DNA from 4 places in the Jeotgalibaca dankookensis genome. Region 1 is predicted to be linked to each of the others. Evidence: predicted binding sites of a transcription regulator. Region 1 holds the regulator's gene; each other region holds the start of a gene.

Region 1 (5,771 bases):
CACGCGCTTTTTCACCACCGCTAAGTGAAGCAATCGTTTTTTCAACATCTTCACCAGTAAAAAGAAAACTACCTAAAATACTACGAATATCTTTTTCATTCATAGTAGAATGCAAATCCCAAACTTCAGCCAAAACGGTTTTGTTTCTAGAAAGATTACTTAATTCTTGATCGTAATAACCAATATCAACATTTGTCCCAAACTTAAGCTTTCCTTCAATTAAAGGCAGTTGGTTGATGAGCGATTTTAATAAAGTGGACTTACCAATTCCATTCGGGCCCACTACTCCAACGGCTTGATGTTTGCGCAAATCTAGATTAATCGGATTAGAAAGGACCGTGCCGTCATACCCAATCGCCGCATCTTCTAATGTCATCACAACGTTCCCACTTTCACGTTTAGTTTCGAAGGAAAAACGTGCTGAACGCTCATCGCCTTTTGGTCGATCAAGGCGATCCATCTTTTCTAATCGCTTTCGACGACTTTGAGCCATTTTAGTTGTAGAAGCACGAACGAGATTTCGAGCGACATAGTCTTCTAATTTGGCTATTTCATCTTGTTGTTTTTCGTACTGTTTCATTTCGAGTTCTAAGCGAATTGCTTTTTCTTGTAGGTAAAAAGAATAATTTCCTTTGTAGTGGTGGATTTGGTGGCGACTGATTTCGTAAACACCCGTTGCGATTTTATCTAAAAAATAACGGTCATGGGAGACGACTAATAAGGTACCGCGGTAACCCAATAAGTAATTTTCTAACCAAGCCAACGTTTCAATATCTAAGTGGTTGGTTGGCTCATCTAAGATCAGTAAATCATTCTTTTCTAAGAGAATTTTTGCCATGGCTAAACGTGTTTTTTGTCCACCAGAAAGTTGTGAAATGGGACGGTTTAGATCTTCTTCGTAAAATTTGAAGCCGTGTAGGACTGAACGAATTTCTGATTCGTAGCCGTAAGCGTCTTGCTTCAATAATTTTTGTTGTAGGGTATCGTAATGTTTTAACGCTGAATCCATCGCCTCTGGGTCATTAATAACAGCCGGATCAGCTAAGCGCATGGCAGCTTTTTCCGCTTCATCCATTAAAGTAATCACAGGGTCAAAAACTGTTAGCATCTCTTCCCAGATTGTTTTATTGGAATCAACTGCACTATGCTGATCTAAATAGCCGATGGTTACTTCTTTCTTTTTTGCTACTGATCCTACATCCGGCGGTTCGATTCCCGCTAATATTTTTAATAAGGTTGATTTTCCAGCGCCATTTCTTCCTACTAGAGCAATCCGCTCGTTATCTTGTATGGTGATTTGGATATCTTCAAATAGGACGGTTGGACCGAAAAAACGGGCCAAGCTTTGGCCTTGTAATAGTATCATTTTATCCGTTCCTCTACTTTCTCTAATATGCATTATTATTCTATCATAATTAGTGGTTTCTCCCTAACTAACAATCATGTAAAGACTTACAAGATTGTGAAGTCTGCACGTTTTTTTTTACTAAGGTTGTTAAAATAACTTTATTTTTAACTTTCTTTTCACAAAAATTTAAAAAAGAGGCCAAGTTTCGTGTAATCTTCACAAACACGTGCTATAATAACAAAACATAATAGTTTTTAAATCGAGATAAATTGAATATCTGATTACGAAATTAAAATAGAAAGTGAGAGAAAAAATGAAGCCAGCAAACGAAATACCCAAAGCAACAGCGCGTCGTTTACCTATTTATTATCGCTATCTTCGTTACTTAAATGATGCAGGTAAAACAAGAATTTCTTCAACAGAATTGAGTGAAGCCGTAAAGGTTGATAGTGCAACAATTCGGCGTGATTTTTCCTATTTTGGTGCCCTTGGAAAAAGAGGCTACGGGTATGAAGTTGAGTACTTGTTAGACTTTTTCAGTAAAACGTTGAACCAAGATAATTTAACGAATGTGGCCTTAATTGGTGTTGGTAAGTTGGGGCAAGCGTTATTAAATTATAACTTTCATTTAAGTAATAACGTCAGGATTAGTGCTGCTTTTGATGTAAAACCAGATATCGTTGGTAAAATAGTGAGCGGTGTTCCTGTTTACCCCATGGAAGAAATGATTGGACAGTTACGTATCCAACAAATTGACGTGGCAATTTTAACCGTTCCACAAGAAGTAGCGCAAACCGCTACCAATAAACTTGCTGAAGCCGGAGTAAGAGGCATTATGAACTTTACGCCTATCCGTCTCTCGGTTCCAGAAAATGTTCGCATCCAAAACGTAGATTTAACCAATGAACTGCAAACACTAATCTATTTCTTGGACAATGATATCTCTTAAAAAAGAACGTCCTCACCTTTCCCGTGAAAGAGTGAGGACATTCTTTTTTATTTATCTAAGCTATTTTTTATTTTGAAATAAGCAATGAGCATTTGGATGCCTGTTGCAATATTATTAGTTGCAAAGAAAATACTAATCCAAGTTAGAAAACCCCAACCCGACGTATTGACGCTGTCTACAGCAAAATAAATGAAAAGGACAGCGAAAGCAAGTTTAACAATAATTTGTATTAAAATATTTTTTAAGTTCATAATAATCCTTTCTATGGGTTTTTCAGACTAGCCAACTAACTGTGGGAAAAACAAAGGTAAAGCGACAAAGCTGTTCATTAGTCCATGGGCTAGCATGGATGTAAAAATATTATTGGTTTTATAATAAAGGTAAGAAAACCAAAGCCCCAACGATGCGTATACCAGCATATGTCCATCAAAGTGAATGATTGCAAAAAGTAGCGCAGAAATGACCGCTGACCCGACCGTTCCAATTGCAGTGACATTCAGCTGAGAAAAAATGGCTTTTCTAAAAACAAATTCTTCAGTGACGGGTGCAAAAATAACAATTGAAAAAACAAGCAAAGGGTACTCCGTTGTCAAGTTCAATAGAAGATCTGTATTAGCAGATTCAGGCGTGATACCAAAGATAATAATTTCAATAATTGACGTAAGGTATTGAATTAAAATTGCACCTATAAATCCAACTACTCCCCACAAGATAACTTTCCCCAAACTTGAAGAAGGCTTTTTAGATAAAGAATCTTCGGGTGTCCACTTTCTACGTAAATTAATAAAAATCATTGCAACAGTTGCAAGTAAAGAAGCAACTAAAGAGAGCGTCAAACTCATTTCAATCCGTTGTTCCACTGGAAAAGCGTAGAGAAGTGGAATCGGTAAAAACTGTGCGGCTATAAAAATATAAATTATCAGTGTCGCAGTCGAACGTTGTTTTTTCATTAATCTAAACCTTTCTTATATAGAAATATGATTTTGAATAAAAGTATAACATAAGTCAGTAAAAAAAAACTTCTTTTGCTTGCAATATCCTGTTTATTTGATTATGATATAAAAGTAGATTAGCACTCATATTGATAGAGTGCTAATGTTAAATTCAAGAAACATATGGAGGGATACTTGTGTTAAAACCATTAGCAAACCGTGTCATTATTGAAGTTAACAAAGAAGAAGAAAAGACTGTAGGCGGTATTGTCTTACCATCATCTGCTAAAGAAAAATCGCAAACAGGCGTTATTGTAGCAGTTGGCGAAGGTCTTGTAACCGATCAAGGTACTAAGATTGAAATGACAGTAGCAGTCGGTGACCAGGTCTTATTTGAAAAATATGCTGGAACTGAAATTACTTATGATGGGAAAGACTATCTGGTAGTTAAAGAATCTGATATTGTTGCGATTGTAGACTAATAAACCAATAATTTGATAAGGTGGGAAAAAAATGGCGAAAGATATAAAGTTTTCTGAAGACGCACGTGCAGCGTTACTGCGCGGTGTAGATATGTTAGCAAATACTGTTAAAGTAACTTTAGGACCAAAAGGGCGCAATGTTGTTTTGGAGAAGGCCTATGGGTCACCTCTTATTACTAATGATGGTGTGACTATTGCCAAAGAAATTGAACTAGAAGATCGCTTTGAAAATATGGGAGCGCAACTTGTATCTGAAGTTGCATCTAAAACCAACGATATTGCCGGAGATGGGACAACAACAGCGACTGTTTTAACACAAGCCATTGTCCGGGAAGGTTTGAAAAACGTTACCGCAGGCGCAAATCCAGTTGGCATTCGCCGCGGGATTGAATTAGCGGCCAAAGAAGCAGTTGCTGGTCTTGCTGAAATTTCGCAAGTTGTTAATTCAAAAGAGTCTATTTCACAAGTTGCAGCAGTTTCTTCAGGTTCTCAAGAAGTAGGCGAACTGATTGCAGAAGCGATGGAAAAAGTTGGCAACGACGGTGTCATTACGATTGAAGAATCAAAAGGGATTGAAACCGAGTTAGACGTTGTTGAAGGAATGCAATTCGACCGTGGTTATTTATCACAATATATGGTAACCGATAACGACAAGATGGAAGTAAACTTAGATATGCCTTATGTTTTAATTACCGATCGCAAAATTTCAAATATTCAAGATGTACTTCCTTTACTGGAACAAATCCTTCAAGAAGGACGTCCACTATTAATCATCGCGGATGATGTTGATGGTGAAGCATTACCAACATTAGTATTGAACAAACTTCGTGGTACTTTCAATGTAGCAGCTGTAAAAGCACCTGGCTTTGGTGATCGTCGCAAGGAAATGTTACAAGATATTGCAATTTTAACGGGCGGTACGGTGATTGCAGAAGACCTAGGATTAGAATTAAAAGATGCTTCCTTAGAACATCTAGGACAAGCAGGTAAAATTGTCGTCACAAAAGATAACACCACAATCGTTGAAGGAGCGGGCGAAAAAGAATTAATTGCACAACGTGTTGCAGTTATTCGCTCACATATCGCTGAAACAACTTCTGACTTTGACCGTGAAAAATTACAAGAACGCTTAGCTAAACTTTCAGGTGGGGTTGGGGTTATTAAAGTGGGTGCTGCTACGGAAACCGAATTGAAAGAGCGTAAGCTCCGTATTGAAGATGCGCTAAATGCTACCCGTGCGGCTGTTGAAGAAGGAATCGTTGCCGGTGGGGGAACAGCATTGATTAATGTTCAAAGTCGCGTACAAGCGCTTGAATTAACAGGAGACGAAGCAACAGGTGCCCGCATTGTGGCCCGTGCTCTGGAAGAGCCAGTTCGTCAAATTGCTGAAAATGCTGGACGCGAAGGTTCTGTTATCGCCGCACGTATTAAGACTGAAGAACTTGGTATTGGCTATAACGCAGAGACCGATGAGTGGGTGAATATGATCGAAGCAGGAATTGTTGACCCAGCTAAGGTTGTCCGCTCTGCTTTGCAAAATGCAGCGAGTGTAGCAGGTTTGATTCTGTCAACAGAAGGAATTGTGGCAGAACAACCCGGACAAGAACAACCAATGCCAATGGACCCAGGTATGGGCGGCATGATGTAAAAAGAATAAATAGGGAACAGGTCCAAGCAACCTTGCTGGACCTGTTTTTTTATATGAATATCAACTAATTTATGATAAGATATTTTAGATGGTAGCTATAATACTTATTCAATAGAAATAGAGGAGATAATATGTACGATATGTTCCGCGTATTGATGATGGGGATTTTTACAACCATACTGACGCTGGCACTCACACCGCTTGTTCGCCTACTAGCTTTTAAAGTAGGGGCAACGGATAAACCTGACAAAAGACGTGTTAATAAAACTATAATGCCCACTATGGGTGGAATTGCGATTTATTTATCATTTTTTATAGCCATTTTCTTTTTACAGCCAATTGCCTTATCTGTTTCGGTCCCCTTATTTATCGCGGCCACTATCATCGTTATTACCGGAATTATTGACGATAT
Region 2 (5,771 bases), 470 kb from region 1:
GCATATCTACACCCGCACCTAGTTGAATAAGGTAACCTAAAATCAGACCTAATGTAGCAGCCAAAGCAGTCCCGCCTAGGAACCAAGCAGCCATTTTCCCACCTAATTTACCGAGCATTTGTGGATCTAAAGTTCCAACTGCCTCAATAACTGCTCCCATAATCATAACGACAACAGACATCTGAATTAATCGCAGGAAAATTTGTCCAATAACATTAATAGGTGCAATGGCAGGACCAAAAACCAATCCGGCTACAATCCCTAAAACCATCGCAATCATAATTTGATTGGTCATACTTATTTTCTTTAAACTTTTCATAATGACACTCCTTAAACAAATATAATAGCTGTATAATAAAACTTAACTCCTTTCATATATTGTTATACTTATAAAGTATAAAGCGTTTTCAATTGTTTTGATATGTCAATAGTGGATAAAAGAACAAGAAACATTTAGACGGTATGGATAAAAGAGCATTAGAATGGAGGTAGGATATTGTTTAATATTAAAGAAATAATAAATAACCAAAATAATTATTTTGAAAAAGGGCAAACCAAAGACTTAACGTTTCGTTTAAATAAATTAACGGTACTTAAGAAGATGATTGCCGAAAATGATGAAGCTATCATGGCAGCTCTAAAAAAAGATTTAAATAAAGCTCCTTTTGAATCCTATGAAACAGAAATCGGTATTTTACTCGAGGAAATTAACTACGTCATAAAAAACCTTCCAAGATGGGATAAAAGAAAAAAAGTTTGCACACCTTTGATAAATTTTTTGTCAAGTAGTCATGTCTATTCAGAACCCTATGGTGTTGCCCTTGTTATATCGCCTTGGAATTATCCTTTTCAATTAACAATCTCACCTTTAATTGGTTCTATAGCCGCAGGTAACTGTACGCTTATTAAGCCCTCTGAGTATTCCGTATATACGAGTGAGCTTTTAGAAGATTTAATAGCACGCTATTTTGAACCTGGCTTTATTTCAGTGGTAAAAGGTGATAAGGATGTGAGCCAGCAACTCTTAGAAGAAAAATTTGATTACATCTTTTTTACTGGTAGCGTAGAGGTTGGAAAGATAATCATGAAAGCTGCTTCTAAGCACTTGACACCCGTAACGTTGGAACTAGGTGGTAAAAGCCCTTGTATTATAGATGAAACGGCAGATTTGGATTTAGCGGCCAAGAGGATTGTTTGGGGGAAATTTTTAAATGCTGGGCAAACCTGCATTGCCCCTGACTACTTGTTAGTACAGTCGACTATAGAAAAAGCGCTTGTTAGTAAAATTGAAACCTACATTGAACAGTTTTACGGCAAAGAACCACATCGAAATGACGATTACCCTAAAATTATAAGCATGAATCATTTTCAGAGGTTGTTAAATTTGCTAAAGGATCAAAAAATTATAGCTGGTGGAAATTATGACCTAAATTCCCAGCAAATAGAGCCAACTCTATTGGGAGCTGTCAGTTGGGATAGTCCCGTTATGCAAGAAGAGATATTTGGACCCATTTTACCAATTATAACGTTTGATACAATCGATGAGGTTATCAGGAGCGTCAATAATCGCCCAAAACCCTTAGCACTGTATTATTTTTCAACCAATAAAAAACGCCAAAATAAAATTATTGAAGAAATTTCTTTCGGGGGTGGTTGTGTCAACGATACCATTATGCAAGTTGGAAGCTCCTACATGCCTTTTGGTGGGGTCGGTGAAAGTGGTATGGGAAGTTACCATGGGAAAGCAAGCTTTGATACTTTTTCACATAAAAAAAGTGTTGTTCACAAATCAAATCTAGTGGATATTAATTTAAGGTACCCACCATTCAAAAATAAGCTTAAATGGATAAAAAAAGTAATGCGATAATAATTGCGCCTAAAAAAGAGAAGCCAGATTTTTCCGGCTTATCTTTTTTGAGTTTATACTATTGCGCTGTTATACCACCATCAATAACAAATTCTGAACCAGTTGAATAACTAGATTCGTCAGAAGCTAAAAATAGCACCATATTGGATACTTCTTTTGGTTCTGCAACACGTTTTAAAGGAATTTGCTTCGAAAATGCTTCTACTGCTGCTTTAGTATCTTCTTGGACGACCATTGGGGTTGCAATTACCCCTGGATGAACAGAATTCACACGAATGCCCATTGGCGCTAAGTTAATAGCAGCTGCTTTCGTCATCCCTCGAACAGCAAACTTAGTGTCGGTATAAGCAACAGCACCAGCGACTAAACCATTCATTGATGAAATGTTGACGATAGAACCGCCGCCTGCTTTCTTCATAGAAGGAACAACTGCTTTCATACCTAGAAACACAGAGACTTGATTGATATCAACGATACGACGGTAGTCTTCAAGTGTGATATCCATCATATTTTTAGCCATAGTGATACCGGCATTATTAACTAATACATTAACTGGGCCAAAGGCTTCTTCAGCTTTTTCAATAACATTAGACCAATCTTCTTCAGAAGCAACATTTTGTTTGACGAAGATAGCATTTTCACCTAGTTCATCTACAAGTGCTTGGCCTTTTTCTTCATTTAAGTCTGTCAAGACAACCTTTGCACCTTCTTCAAGAAATAGACGTGCATGCGTTTCACCCATCCCTTGAGCAGCACCTGTAATAATGGCAACTTTTTCTGATAAACGATTCATAAAAAAACCTCCCGAAATAGATTTTATCCTTTTAAAACAGGATAGTTATTTTTTTGCTAATAAGCAAAAAGCAACCTGAATTAACTATAGCATATGATGGTAACGTTTACGTAATTATTTGTTTTATAAGCAATAAAAAAATATGATAATTTTTTCACAAAAGTGTTGACATTTATTTGTGAGGTGTTTATAGTAGTTACTGAAGGTAGCTACTACGAATTACCTAGCGATTCTAATCACGAAACAGGAGGGGTTTAGTGAACCAAGTCATTTCGATTATGAAGGATTATCAATTTTCAGAATATGAGACACTGGTTTATATAGAATTACTAAAGAAAGCTAACCAGACAGGTTATGAGGTGAGTAAAAATTCAGGTGTGCCACGATCAAAAGTGTACACGACGTTAAATACGTTATTAAAAAAGGAATTAATAATTTCTAGTAGTACAGATCCTGTTTTATATATGGCTCAACCAGTAGAAAAATTACTGGAGCTATTAAAAGAAAAAACAGAAGTTGATTTTAACGAAATTGAAACAAGTTTAAGCAGCGTTGAAACATCAGAAGAAACAGAAACCTTGTGGCGTTTTTCGGAGTATACGCTTGTAACTGATAAAGTCCAAGCACTCATTGCATCATGTCAAGAAGACCTTTACTTACAAATATGGGAAGACGATTTAACAGAAGAGCTCATTCACTTGTTAACAAAAGCGGAAAAACGCTTAGAAAAATTTATTGTTATTCTCTTTAGTAATAAGCACCGCTATGAGCTACCATTTGATCGCTTTTACAAGCATGGATTTGAAGAAAATAAACTAGAAGATTATGGAAGTCGCTGGATTAATTTAGTCGTTGACTCACAAGAGATGGTATATGGAACTTTACCAAGTCAGGAAGTGGATGTTATTTGGACACGAAATCATTCTATGGTTAAGTTAGCCAAGGAATATATTATCCATGATGCTTATAACTTAAGAATGATTAAACAATTGGAAGACCCAGCTAAAAAGATTTTTGGTAAAGATTTAATGGATGTACGAAATATTTATAAAAACTAAAAGATTTAGTGGAGGAAAAAAGAATGACATCGATATTATTAGTACTAATTGTAATTGTAAACCTATTTTTTGTATTTGCGTTTGTGAAAGATTTAATTAACCATAAAGGTGAAGTAATGAATGAACCCGCCAATAACATAGCCTTACCCTTTGCTTCATTCTTTACATTTTTACTATCAACTTTCGGTATTTCTGATTTTGCTATTGGAACTGTTTTATACCGCAAACTAAATTGGGTATCCTTAAAGAAATTACCAGGAACCTTGAATGCCCAATGTGTTATTCCTGTAGCCGTTATGGCACTTTCTTATATCACTTCTATAGAAGTAGGTGTAAAGACGTTAGCAGTATGTATTGTCAGTCAAGTTATCGGAGCTTACATAGGGCCACGCTTTGTTGTTAAATTACCAGAAAAAACAATTAAACAATTTGTTTCGATTGGTTTAACAATCGCGGCACTATTAATCTTAGCAGGTAAATTTGACTTGATTCCCTCAAATGGAACTGCAACAGAACTTTATGGTATTAAATTAGTAACAGCCGCTGTTTTACTCTTTGCTTATGGTGCTTTAAACAACATTGGTATTGGATCATACGCATTAACGATGGCAACAGTTTATGCACTCGGTATGAACCCGGCAGCAGCTTTTCCAATTATGATGGGAGCTTGTACATTCTCTGTTCCTATTGGAAGTATGCAATTTGTTAAATTCGGTGAATACAGCCGTAAAATAACTTTATCTGCTGCTACATTTGGTGTTTTAGGAGTATTGACCGCTGTCTACTTCGTTAAATCATTAAATACAGGAATGCTACAATGGCTTGTTATTGTTGTACTATTCTATACCGCAATTAGTATGTTTATGGAGTTACGTAAATCAAAACAAGCAGTCGAAAATGTCTAGGAGCTACTAATTAAGTTGAGGAGAGATAAAGAGATGATTGTATTAACAAAAGAAGATATGGAAGCTGTTTTTTCAATGAAAGAAGCAATTGAAGCAGATAAAGAAGCGCTACGTTTGTTTTCACAGGGAAAATCAACTGTACCACTACGCACAAATATTCCCGTTCCAGAATACAATGGGCAGAGTTTGTATATGCCAGCTTATGTTGCAGGGGAAACATCCGCTTTAGGTGTTAAAATTGTATCGAGTTATCCGGGAAATATTGAAAAGGGACTACCAAGTATTCCGGCAACCATGGTTATGTTGAATGCTGAAACGGGTATTGTAGAGGCAATTTTAGATGGTACTTATTTAACACAACTTCGTACCGGTGCAGTTCAAGGAGCGGGGACAGATGTCTTAGCGCGTCAAGACGCTAAAATTGCAGCACTATTCGGAACCGGTGGACAAGCAGTTTCCCAGTTAGAGGCTATGCTTACTGTCCGTTCGTTAGACGAAGTGAGAGTCATGGATATTGATAAAACACGTTGTGAACAATTTGTAGCAGAAATGACTGAAAAGTTTAAACAGTTTGATACAAAATTAATTGCAGTCGAAACGGCAGAAGAGGCTATTAAAGACGCTGATATCATTACTTCTGTTACGACGTCTAAACGTCCAACTTTCCCCGGAGAATCTGTTAAGGCAGGTGCACATATTAATGGTGTGGGTGCCTATACACCTGAAATGCATGAACTTCCTAGCGAAGTTATTATTCGAGCAAGTAAAGTTATTTTTGACACAACTGAAGGGGTTCTTGCCGAAGCGGGGGATATTATCACCCCACTAGAAGAAGGCTTAGTTGAAAGAAGTCATTATCAAGGGGATCTTGGGGAGGTTCTTTTAGGTAAAGTTAAAGGTCGGGAAACTGAAGAAGAAATTACTGTTTTTAAAACGGTTGGAACAGCTGTTTTAGATGTCGTAACAGCTGAAAAAATCCTCTCTAAAGCAAAAGCACTTGGGGTAGGTACAGAAATTAAGTTATAAAATAAAGAGCAGTAATTACAGGAAATCCTGCGATTACTGCTCTTTTATAATTTTGGTCTTTTCTAATTGGATGGCTAATAGTGTTGTGAGAAGTTCCGTTATAACAAATGCCCACCAGACAC
Region 3 (5,771 bases), 300 kb from region 1:
AGCCGGGCGTGTGGAACCAGATGCGATTCAATTTGACTTACAACGTCTGTTTAACCGTAATAAAAATGTGGATATTGTAACAGACGAAGTGACAAATTTAGATAAAGAAAATAAAGTAGTCACCACTGTTAAGTCGACTTTTAAGTATGATTACATTGTTTTGGCGATGGGTGGAGAGCCAAATACATTTAATATACCAGGAGTAGCAGAACACGGACTCACTTTATGGTCATGGGAAGATGCTAACACCTTACGTCGCCATATTAAAGATACCGTTGAAGATGCTGCTAATGAGCATGACGTTGAAAAACGTAAAGCGATGCTGACAATGGTTGTTTCGGGGGCTGGTTTTACCGGTGTCGAAATGATTGGCGATTTGATGGAGTGGAAAGATCGTTTAGCGATAGACAATAAACTCGATCCTGATGAATTTAGCTTCTATCTTGTTGAAGCAGCACCTATTATTTTAGGCGTTGTAACAGAAATAGAGCAAAAGAAAGCGGAAGCTTACTTAAAGAAAAATGGAGTTAAAATCATTAAAAGCAATGGCGTTTCCAATGTCGAAACAGATAAAATTACTCTGACAGATGGCACCGTCATTCCTACTCACACTCTAATCTGGACTGCTGGTGTGAAGGCCAATTCTGATGTAGAAGATTTTGGTATTGAACAAGCTAGAGCTGGTCGTTTAGTAGCGAATAAATATATGGAAGCACAAGGTGCTAAAGATGTTTACTTAGCTGGAGACGTGGTCTATTATGAAGAGCCAGACAATAACAATCAACCTGTTCCGCAAATTGTTCAAAGTGCCGAACAAACAGGGCATACAGCAGCGGCTAATATTATTGCTTCCTATGAAGGTAGTGAAAAAGTAGCCCATAAAGGAAACTATCAAGGGTTTATGATATCAATCGGTTCAAAATATGGTGTAGCTTACTTAATGGATAAAATTCACTTGAGTGGGTTTATGGCAATGGCAGTGAAGCACTTAATTAACTTGTACTACTTATTCTCCATTGGCTCACTATTCTATATGGTAAAATATATTCACCACGAGTTTTTCCATAACCGTGATGGCCGTAATATTTTCCGCAAACATCTCTCTCGCTATGGAAATGTTCTATGGAGCTTCCCAATGCGACTATTCTTTGGATCTATGTGGCTCATTGAAGGATTGAAAAAGATGTTTGGTATACTTGGCGCAGCTTCTTGGTTTGGTGATGAGGTCGCTCTGCCGTTCTCATGGCTACAAGACCCAACATCCGGTGCGACAGAAGCAGTTGAAGCGGTAAAAGGCGTTTTCAGTTTAAGTTATGTGTATGGCGAAGAACCAATGATGGTTCTAGACAAAATGCCAGGTTGGTTTGAGAGTATCATGGAATTCATGGTGCCAAATGTTCAAGTGGCACTATTCATGCAAAAAACAATGACATTGGTTGAAATTGCCATTGGTTTGGCGCTCATTTTTGGACTCTTTACATGGTTAGCAAGTGCAGTGACAATTGGTTTAGTTATCACTTTCTGCTTATCAGGGATGTTCTACTGGGCTAATATGTGGTTTATCCCAGCAGCCTTTAGCTTGATGAATGGAGCAGGTCGAGCGCTTGGTCTTGATTATTACGTCATACCATGGCTATCTAAGAAATTAGGTAAATGGTGGTATGGGGACATTAAGTCTATATACGAACGTGGCATAGAAGATTAATAAATAACTTGGAGGTTGAGGTGGGGAAACTTGCCTCTACTTCCTTTTTTTGTTTATAGTGAAAGAAAAGTAAACTGAAGGGATCAAACTCTGATGATGAAGTATGTAAAAATGATAAAAAAAGGCGATATTCTCATTGTTCTTCTACTTATAATTGGATCTTTCTTACCACTGGGACTCTTTACTTACCAACAGGCGATGGCGAACCAAACAGATTTAAAAGCCGTTGTTAAAGCAGATGGAGAAATCATGTATATCTTTAATTTGGTAGATGATGGGCAGACTGAAACGTATCGTTATCACGATGAGGATGGTCACGAGAATATCATTGTTCGCACAGGTGATTCAGTTACGATTACCGAGGCCAATTGCTCAGACCAAGTGTGTGTGCGAATGGGAGATATTCGTAAGGTAGGCGAGACAAATTTATGCTTGCCACATAAATTACTCGTAGAAGTACAATCGGATCAACCTTTAGAAACCCCAAATGAGATTGATGTTATTTCCTGAAAAAGAAATTAAAACCAGGAGTGTGAAAGTTAAATGGAACTACACCCATTATGGGATGATTACCCGACCATACAAAAGGAACTACAAGCGACTTTATCACTGATTGAAGACACCATAACCATCAGGAATGAAGACGTGAGAGACAAAATAAACGAAATGTTAACGTCTGGTGGGAAACTGCTTCGACCGGCTTATAGCTTGCTATTTTCTCTGTTTTCTGAGAATCGCAATCCTGAAAAAGCGCGAGCTATTGCTGCTGCAATTGAAGTCCTCCATATGGCAACGTTAGTTCATGATGATGTCATTGACGGTTCAGATAAACGTCGAAATCGCGATACACTCAATGTTACTTATGGGAACCGCGTGGCAATTTATACAGGCGATTATTTGTTTACCGTTGCTTTTCGCCTTTTACAAGAATATGCTAGTGATATAAATTTAATCGAAAATAACTCAGAAGGTATTGAGAAGATATTAATTGGTGAATTGCAACAAATGGATCGGCGCTATAACACGAATATGCGGATGCGCGATTACCTCAGTCAAATACAAGGAAAAACTGCTTACTTGTTCGGTTTAAGTTGCTATTCGGGAGCCTATGAAGTCGATCCCGATTCAAGATTTTCTCGTCAAGCTTTCCAAATTGGAAGCAATATTGGAATGGCTTTTCAAATTATGGATGACATTCTTGACTTTACAGCAGATGATACAAAAGTCGGTAAACCCATTTTCCAAGATATCAAAAATGGTATTTATACCGCGCCCGTTCTTTATACGCTTAAGAAAGAGCCGAAAAAGATTCTACCCTTTCTTGAAAAAGGGAAGTCTATTACCGATAAGGAGTTACAAGCGCTCTATGCCCTTGTTATCGATAGTGGCGGTTTAAATGAGGCAAAAAACTTGGCTGATAAATATACGCGTAAGGCGTTAAAGCAAATTTCGAAGTTACCGAATCGTGATGCAAAAAAACTACTTTTGAAAATTACTGAACAAATAACCCATCGTAATTTTTAATAGATTAATTTTTGATTATAAAATGTATTTTTCCTTTGATAATTCTTGCATCTTACTCTACAGGGTGGTAATATTACTATGTAATACGCTTGTGAATTTTTTATCAGGTTTATAAAACAAAAAATAAAAAGGCGGTATATAGATATGAAATTGAATAAAAAAATGACTGCATGGTCATTAACGTTAGCTTCAACACTTCTTCTTGCAGCTTGTGGCGACACAGCAGAAGACACAACAGTAGAAGAAACAGATGAAGTATCTTCAATGTCAATGGTAGAAGAATCAGAAGAAATGTCTTCTATGGTAACAACTGGCGAAACAGCTGAACTACAAGATGGTTCATACAAACTAGTTGAAAAAAACTTGGATGAAAATGGCTGGAAAGCTACTTTTGATATGGTCGTGACAGACGGAGAAATTACTGAATCAAACTACGACTACTTGAACGAAGCTGGCGAATTGAAATCTGAAGACGATGAATATCAAAAAAATATGGCTGAAGTGACTGGTGTTGGCCCTCAAGATTACCTACCAGAATTAAACGAACAATTGGTAGAAAAACAAGCGGCTTCAGAAGTTGAAGTTGTATCCGGTGCGACACACTCAAGCGAAAAATTCGTAGAGTACGCAGCTGAATTAATTGCTGCAGCTGAAGCAGGAAATACAGATACAATCGAAATCGATAACTAATAATAGCGAAGAAGAAAGGTAGGAACAGATTACTCGTTCCTACCTTTTTCCTATGGTAAAATAGCGAAAAAGATTTTAGGAGTGCTTTTATGAAAAAAATCTATGCAAGTCTAAATGTCTTCCTCTTGCTACTTATCCTCGTTGGCTGTGGTGAGAAAGAGGAAGTAAATGCAACAGCCTACAATGATACGGAATTTTTAATGGGAACTTATGTTAGTTTGAGTATTTATGACCGCGATAAGGAAGCAGTTTTGGAAGAGGGCTTTAAACTTGTCAGAGAGCTTGCTGACAAAGTATCGGGTGAAACGATGGAATCAGAGATTACCAAAATTAATAAGGCAGCGGGTGTAAGACCGATAGAAGTATCTGAGGATGTTTTTGAGTTAATTGAAATTGCGGACCAGTATAGTGACACGCTCGATGGACAATTCAACTATGCTATTGGACCGATTACGAATTTATGGCGCATTGGTTTTGATGATGCCCGTAAACCTGAACAATCTGAAATAGATACGGCCCTGGAACACATCGATTTTGAAAAAGTGATTCTAGACGAAGCAAACCACTCTGTCTTTTTAGAAGATGAAGAGATGCAACTTGATTTAGGTGCCATCGCTAAAGGCTATATGACTGATGAGGTTCATGATCTATTTGAGTCTCGCGGGGTAACGACGGCCATAATTGATTTGGGAGGAAATGTTTACGTAATGGGGGGCTCACCTGCTAGGGATGAGCAAGTATGGAATGTAGGTATTCAAGACCCTTTTGGTGAACGGGGTAAGAGTATTGGTTCCACGCAGCAAACAGAACGTTCTATTGTTACTTCAGGAATTTATGAACGTAATTTAGAAGTAGATGGTCAAATTTATCATCATCTGATGGATCCTCAAACAGGTTACCCATTTACAAATGAAATAGCAGGTGTTTCTATTATTTCTGATAAGTCAGTTGACGGAGATGCATTGTCAACCTTAGTCTTTGGTTTAGGAATTGAATCGGGGCTGGAATATATAAATGGTCGTAATGATGTAGAGGCGGTTTTTGTAAGTAAAGATAAAGACGTCTATCTATCAGAAGGTTTAAAAACAAATTTTGAACTAAAAGACGAAAACTATCATCTAAAAAATTAAATAAAGGAGAGACGGGATGACATTGTTAACATTTTTTGAGCTCGTTGAAATCCGTACAAAGCTAGCCAGCCTTTTTCCTTTTGTGATTGGAACGCTGTATGCTGTTTACTATTTTGAATCTTTTAATGGATGGAATACGCTTCTATTCTTTATATCGATGTTAATATTTGATATGGCTACCACAGCTATTAATAATACAGTTGACTATGTAAAAGCGAAAAATAGCGATTATCGAGACAAAGAGAATGTCCTAGGTCGAGAAGGTTTGAGCGTTCGAAATACGACTATGCTTATTATCAGTATGATTGTCCTTGCAAGCTTATTAGGCTTGCTGTTGACTTATCGTACTAATCTTTTATTATTAATCATCGGTGTTATTTGTTTCGTGATCGGCATTTTGTATACCTTCGGCCCGTTTCCGATATCCAGAATGCCACTAGGGGAAGTTTTATCCGGTTTGACAATGGGGTTTGGTATTTTTTTTATTGCCGTTTTTATAAATGTACCAGAAGATGCTTTAGCGTCTTTAACGCTCACTTGGCCGAGGTTTAATTTAGACGGGGATTTATCTGCTATACTAGTAGTTTTTCTCAGTTCGCTTCCTTTAGTTTTAACAATTGCGAATATCATGTTAGCTAATAATACCTGTGATTTTGAGACAGATATTACCAATCATCGTTATACCTTGGTTTATTATATTGGTAAGCCCGTTGCAATTAAAC
Region 4 (5,771 bases), 140 kb from region 1:
AATCGGACCTAAATAAGAGCCATTATAGCCCATTGTAGCAGTTTTTCTACCTTCTTTAAGCTGAGTTTCACCTCTTTGTGTTTTCAAAGTATAAGACACTTCATTTTCTCTTTCAAAATCGGGCTCTAATATTTCCGGTAGTTTTAATTTATTGCTTTCACCTTTTATTTCTTCAAACCTCGGTATGTCTGTGTGATGCATGCGACTTCGCCCAGAAAATGAATCAAAATTATTATCATTTCTGCTGGAGCCGTTTCGACCCATATGAGACTCATCACGATGATGTCTCCCAAATTAGATACATTCGGACCAGACATGTGCCCTCTCATGCCACTGTTTGCATATTGACTGTTAAAACGATAACCAGTTGCAAATAGAAGGACAAGGCCAATTAAAACAATGTTTACAATTGCTTTCATTTTTCTTCTCATTACAAGCACTCCTTTTTCTTCATTTCTAACTTAAGTATAGTCGGACATTGTGTAGACTTTATGGAGTTCTCGATTTTTTAATAAAAAAGTAGATAAAAAAGCCTAAACAGACTGTAGTATTCGAATCGGCTCGAAAAACTCATTCGTGTTTAAACTTTTTGGTATGTTATTTGATTATTATTTTCTAAATAATCTCGCAAAGAAACCCTTTTTTTCCGATTCCTTTTTAAAGCTTTCTAACTCTTCCTGGTACTTTTTATCTCTTTCAGCGCTTTTTTTCTCCAAATCTTCAAGAACACTCTTTTGGTCTGAAATCAAAGCTTGGATATCAACTTTAAGTTGTTCATTACTTTCGATGACTTCTTGCATCAGTTCGCCATATTGGCCTAACATATTGTTTTGCAACACAATCGCTTGTTGTAGGACGGTTATATCTGTTGTCTCGTCACCTTTTTCTTCTTGCACAACCGGCGTTGTTTCAGATGATTCCGTTTGGGTTGCTTGGGTTGGATGGTCTAGTTCCTCTATTACTGTAGAAACAGCATTCTCAAGGGTTTCATTAGCCATTTTACTTACTTCTAACATCCGCTTTATTGCCGTTATATCATTGTTACTATAAATACGTGCATTTTGACTATCACGGTGGAAGTAATCTGTTTCAGATACCTTATCGAACAGATTCGCATACTTACGGAGCGTTTGTGTCGCTACTCCAAGTTGTTCTGCTGCATCTTTAGGCGTTATGTACTCTATTACATTTTCAAGCTCTTTCATCTAATAAACCCCTTATCTCTTGTTTTATTAACGTTATCATACCGTTATAGTAGAAATAATTCAACTTTTTCTGAAAACTAATTAAAAAATAACGATTTCCCTTAATTTTCTACCTTCTTCTATATCGTTATGCGCTACATACGCTCTAAAAAAAACTAGAGATGCAAGCATCTCTAGTTGGGGATATTCGATTAGAATGAACCGTGAACCACACGCTCTAGTAAATCGGCAATTTGTTCTTTTGTCGCTTTTGCTAATTCCAAAGCGTAACCTGATACACGAATGGTTGCTTGTGGGTAATTTTCTGGATTACGCAACATTTCTTCTAAACCTTCTTTAGAAAAGACGTTTACATTTAAGTGGTGTCCCCCACCGTTTGCAAAGTAACCATCAAGCAGCATGGTTAAGTTTTCAATTTGAGTGCTTACTTCTTTACCCAAAGCTTTTGGATGAACAGCCCATGTATAAGATGCGCCATCTTTAACATCTTCAAAATCAATCGTTCCCACTGATTTCAATGCTGCAAGTGCACCTTTGTGCGGGCTACTGTAACTTGGGTTTGCTCCTGGTGATAGCGGTGTAAATTCTTCACGATAACCCTTATATTTAGGATCTTGTCCACTAAATAAAGGACCAGTTGCTTTTCCGTAAACAATGTTAGATGTAATGGTTAGAATAGAAGTTGTAATTTCTGAATTACGGTATGTCGGTTGCGCTTTTAGTTTACCAACAAATTTCTTAATTAGCATGTCAGCAATTTCATCTGCTGCTTTTTCATTGTTACCGAAAGTTGGGAATTGTTCCCCTTCAACCACATAATCAATTGGGAAACCTTCTTCGTCGCGTACAACGCGGACTTTAGAGTATTTTACGGCACTCACTGAGTCAGTTGCAAGCCCAATTCCAGCAATACCAGTTGCCATCATTCTATGTAGTTTCGTATCTAATAGACCGAATTGAACTGCTTCATAAGCATATTTATCATGCATATAATGAATAATATTTAATGCTCTTACGTAAGTTTCTGATACCCAATCCATTACGACATCGATTTTTTCCATCAATGTATCATAGTCTAAGTACTCATCAGTGATTGGCTCTAAACCGTCAATTACTTTAGTTCTTGTCTTTTCATCATACCCACCAGTAACAGCGTAAGTTAGGATTTTAGGAAGTGAAGCTCTCGCGCCGAAATATTGGATTGAAGAACCTGTATCCCCAGCTGTCGGACTTACACAGCAAGCGATCGAAACATCATTACTTCCATAGTAATCGCGCATAACATCATCATTTTCATATTGGATTGCACTTGTATCAATACTTACTTTCGCACAGAAATCTTTAAATCCTTTTGGTAATTTTTCACTCCACATGAGAGTCATGTTTGGTTCTGGAGCGTTGCCCATATTATAAAGGGTTTGTAAGAATCTAAATGTATTTTTAGTAATGAGGGAATGCTCATCATCTAACATACCAGCAAAGGTTAAAGTTGCCCATGTTGGATCTCCTGCAAACAATGCTTCATAATCTGGTGTTCTTAATTGACGAACAATACGTGCTTTCATAACCATATGGTCAATTAATTCTTGTGCTTCTTTTTCAGTTAACGTACCTTCTTGAAGATCACGCTCAATATAAATATCTAAAAATTCAGCAATACGTCCTAGACCTTGAGCAGCACCGTTATCTTCTTTAACCATAGCCAAGAAACCTAGGTATACCCATTGGACTGCTTCTTGAGCGGTTTCAGCTGGTCTACTAATATCAAATCCATAAATCTTACCTAACTCAATTAATTTACCTAATGCACGGTATTGTGTCGAGACTTCTTCACGTAAGCGGATGTCATCTTCTGTATAAGATTTTGCTTGTAGTGATTTCCAGTCATTTAATTTTTCTTTCATTAAGTAGTCGACACCGTATAAGGCAATCCGTCTAAAGTCAGGAATGATACGTCCACGACCATAAGCATCCGGTAGTCCAGTTACAATTTTAGCACGTCTCGCCATACGGATATCATCATCATAAGCATCGAATACACCTTGGTTATGTGTTTTTCGGTGTTCTGTATAGAACTCATCTAGTTCCGGATCAATTTCATAGCCGTAAGATTTGAGTGCAGTTTCTGCCATACGAATTCCACCATAAACATTTAATCCGCGTTTTAATGGTTTTTCAGTTTGCAACCCAACAATTTTTTCTAAGTCTTTATCAATGTAACCTGCAGGATGAGAAGTGATTGTACTTACTACAGATGTGTCAGCGTCTAAAACACCACCATTTTCAATCTCTTTTTTCTTAAGTTCAACAATTGTTTCCCATAGCTCAGTTGTTGCTTCAGTAGGTCCTTCTAAGAAATCATCCCCTCCAACATACTCTGTGTAGTTGTGCTTGATAAAGTCTTGAATATCAATACCTTCTTGCCATTTAGAACCTTTAAATCCACGCCATGCTTTTTCCATAAATTATTTCCTCCTAGATGAGTTGGCTTGTTATTATATTCACAATTGACATCATACAGTACTATAAATTGATTATAACACACAAATTTATAGAGGGGAAGAGATATCAGAATGTTTTTGCATAAGGGTTTAACTGTTATAGTTACAGTCAACGTTCTGTTTCTTATGTTATAGTACAGTTTGTTAAAATTTTCTTTTTTAAAAAAAGTGATGGCGCTCGAAAGCTCATCACTTTTTAACATCTTTATTTTTCTATTTAGCAATCTGTATTTCTTTTAGTTGTTGTTCAATGTCGTCTTTAGAAACGCCTGCTTGTAAGAGCGCTGCAGCTATATACGAACCTTCAACAAGGGGAACGTCATAGATGGTAATGGATTTGTCACTCATTTCTTTTGCCATTTCTAAGTTCATCTTAGCACTCCCTAAATCATAGAAAGCTAATAAATTATCAGCTTGGTTCTCATTTATTGCTTCTAAAATAGAATCAAAACTTGTCCCAATCTCAGATTTAGACAGTCCACCTACTACTTTGATACTGACATCACCTGCAACTTCTTGAATGAGTCTGTTGATTCCTTCTGCAATTTCGTAAACATGTGAAATGATAATAATGCCCGTATCTGCCATTATTCTGCCTCCGCTTCTAGCATTGCATGAAATAGTAATCCTGATGAGTATGCGCCTGGATCAATGTGCCCAATGGAGCGCTCACCCACATATGAAGCACGGCCTTTTTTAGCCTTGAGTGGTTTAGTTGATTCCACCGCCTGATCAATCACTGCATCCGTCAGTTGGTTATTTTCTAACGCTTCAACTACTGGTATCCAAACATCAATCATTGTCTTATCGAAAGCTTCAGCTTTTCCACGTTTTTGAATGCTCTCTAACCCGCTTTTAATCACGGCGCTCCAAGGAATATTATCTTCTTTTTGTGCCTTTAACATACCCATAAAAGCAGAGCCGTATAACGGACCAGATGCACCCCCAACTTTACTCAATAGATTGGTTGTTATAAGTTTTAAAAGTTCCTCTAGTGAATCGGGTTTTTGTGTTTCAATTGCTTCGATTACGTGCGTCATTCCTCGTGACATATTGTTTCCATGGTCACTGTCACCAATTGGTGTATCCAATTGGGTGAGATAATCTTTCTCTGCTTGAACTTTTTCATTAAATAATTCCATCCAACGAATTCCTGTTTCTACATTCATATTAGAATAAAGCTCCTTCCGTTCTTACCAACTAATTGTCGTAACTGGTGCTTGTAATGCTTCTATATAAAAGTCGTCTTCTAAATAGAGCATAGTCAGAGATAAGCCTTGCATTTCAAGCGAGGTCATTAAATTACCTATTTTATAATAGTCGATAGTTAAATTTTGTTCTTTCATTAAGGTATAAACATCATTGGTGAATACGTATTGTTCCATTAATGGTGTTCCCCCAAGTCCATTAACCATTATGGCAAAGTTTTTTTCTTCTTTTTCACCAAATTCATCCGTTAATTTTGTCAGCAATTCTTCTGCAAGATCGCGTGAACTTTGAAGTTTTTCTCTGCGATATCCGGGTTCACCGTGAATACCAACTCCGTACTCAATTTCATCATCACCTAGAATAAAGCTAGGTTGTTTACTTCCTGGTGTCGTAACGCCTGTTAGAGCTAATCCAATTGATTTAATATTAGGAACGAGTTTATCTGCCAACTCTTTTATCTCTGCAATGGACTGTCCTTGTTGCGCAGCGTACCCTAATATTTTATGGACAAATAGCGTTCCTGCTACACCTCTTTTGCCTTGCGTGTATAAACTGTCTTCAACAGCTACATCATCATCAACAACAACACTGGCTACTTCTATTCCTTCCATTTCAGCTAATTCTTGAGCCATTTCAAAATTCATAATATCTCCAGAATAATTTTTAATAACTAAGAAAACTCCTGCGCCTTCCTCAGCCACTTTAATTGCTTCTAAAATTTGATCTGGAGTTGGAGAAGTAAATACTTCCCCACAGACGGCTGCAGATAACATTCCTTCACCAACAAATCCGGCATGAGCAGGTTCATGTCCACTCCCACCACCAGAAATAACGGCTACTTTTCCGGTTTTTTCTG

Evidence for each region. Region 1 encodes Rex, which represses fermentation and respiration genes when NADH is low (regulators of the CRP and FNR family bind a similar motif). Its sites were predicted from a motif close to TTGTGAANTANTTCACAA; they were not measured.
Region 2: a site for Rex is predicted at 2,803-2,820, ahead of BW727_RS07965 (TrmB family transcriptional regulator). Genes of this name have one in related genera too.
Region 3: a site for Rex is predicted at 3,319-3,336, ahead of BW727_RS08785 (FMN-binding protein). Genes of this name have one in related genera too.
Region 4: a site for Rex is predicted at 3,695-3,712, ahead of pflB (formate C-acetyltransferase). Genes of this name have one in related genera too.

The regions. Positions count from the first base shown of each region.
Region 1 is NZ_CP019728.1:2,080,247-2,086,017, forward strand. Features, by position in the region: gene BW727_RS10340 (ABC-F family ATP-binding cassette domain-containing protein) at 1-1,366, opposite strand, end outside; gene BW727_RS10345 (redox-sensing transcriptional repressor Rex) at 1,662-2,297, shown strand; gene BW727_RS10350 (YdiK family protein) at 2,345-2,548, opposite strand; gene BW727_RS10355 (CPBP family intramembrane glutamic endopeptidase) at 2,576-3,247, opposite strand; gene groES (co-chaperone GroES) at 3,427-3,711, shown strand; gene groL (chaperonin GroEL) at 3,743-5,359, shown strand; gene BW727_RS10370 (glycosyltransferase family 4 protein) at 5,500-5,771, shown strand, end outside.
Region 2 is NZ_CP019728.1:1,615,082-1,620,852, reverse strand. Features, by position in the region: partial or broken gene BW727_RS07980 (dicarboxylate/amino acid:cation symporter) at 1-271, opposite strand, end outside; gene BW727_RS07975 (aldehyde dehydrogenase) at 497-1,867, shown strand; gene BW727_RS07970 (glucose 1-dehydrogenase) at 1,926-2,660, opposite strand; gene BW727_RS07965 (TrmB family transcriptional regulator) at 2,918-3,718, shown strand; gene BW727_RS07960 (sulfite exporter TauE/SafE family protein) at 3,742-4,623, shown strand; gene BW727_RS07955 (ornithine cyclodeaminase family protein) at 4,657-5,649, shown strand; gene BW727_RS07950 (MATE family efflux transporter) at 5,683-5,771, opposite strand, start outside.
Region 3 is NZ_CP019728.1:1,784,769-1,790,539, reverse strand. Features, by position in the region: gene BW727_RS08800 (FAD-dependent oxidoreductase) at 1-1,705, shown strand, start outside; gene BW727_RS08795 (NusG domain II-containing protein) at 1,799-2,215, shown strand; gene BW727_RS08790 (polyprenyl synthetase family protein) at 2,249-3,229, shown strand; gene BW727_RS08785 (FMN-binding protein) at 3,374-3,919, shown strand; gene BW727_RS08780 (FAD:protein FMN transferase) at 4,009-5,049, shown strand; gene menA (1,4-dihydroxy-2-naphthoate polyprenyltransferase) at 5,066-5,771, shown strand, end outside.
Region 4 is NZ_CP019728.1:1,937,086-1,942,856, reverse strand. Features, by position in the region: gene BW727_RS09670 (multicopper oxidase family protein) at 1-201, opposite strand, end outside; gene BW727_RS09665 (hypothetical protein) at 165-431, opposite strand; gene BW727_RS09660 (MerR family transcriptional regulator) at 609-1,205, opposite strand; gene pflB (formate C-acetyltransferase) at 1,397-3,667, opposite strand; gene dhaM (dihydroxyacetone kinase phosphoryl donor subunit DhaM) at 3,920-4,294, opposite strand; gene dhaL (dihydroxyacetone kinase subunit DhaL) at 4,294-4,875, opposite strand; gene dhaK (dihydroxyacetone kinase subunit DhaK) at 4,900-5,771, opposite strand, start outside.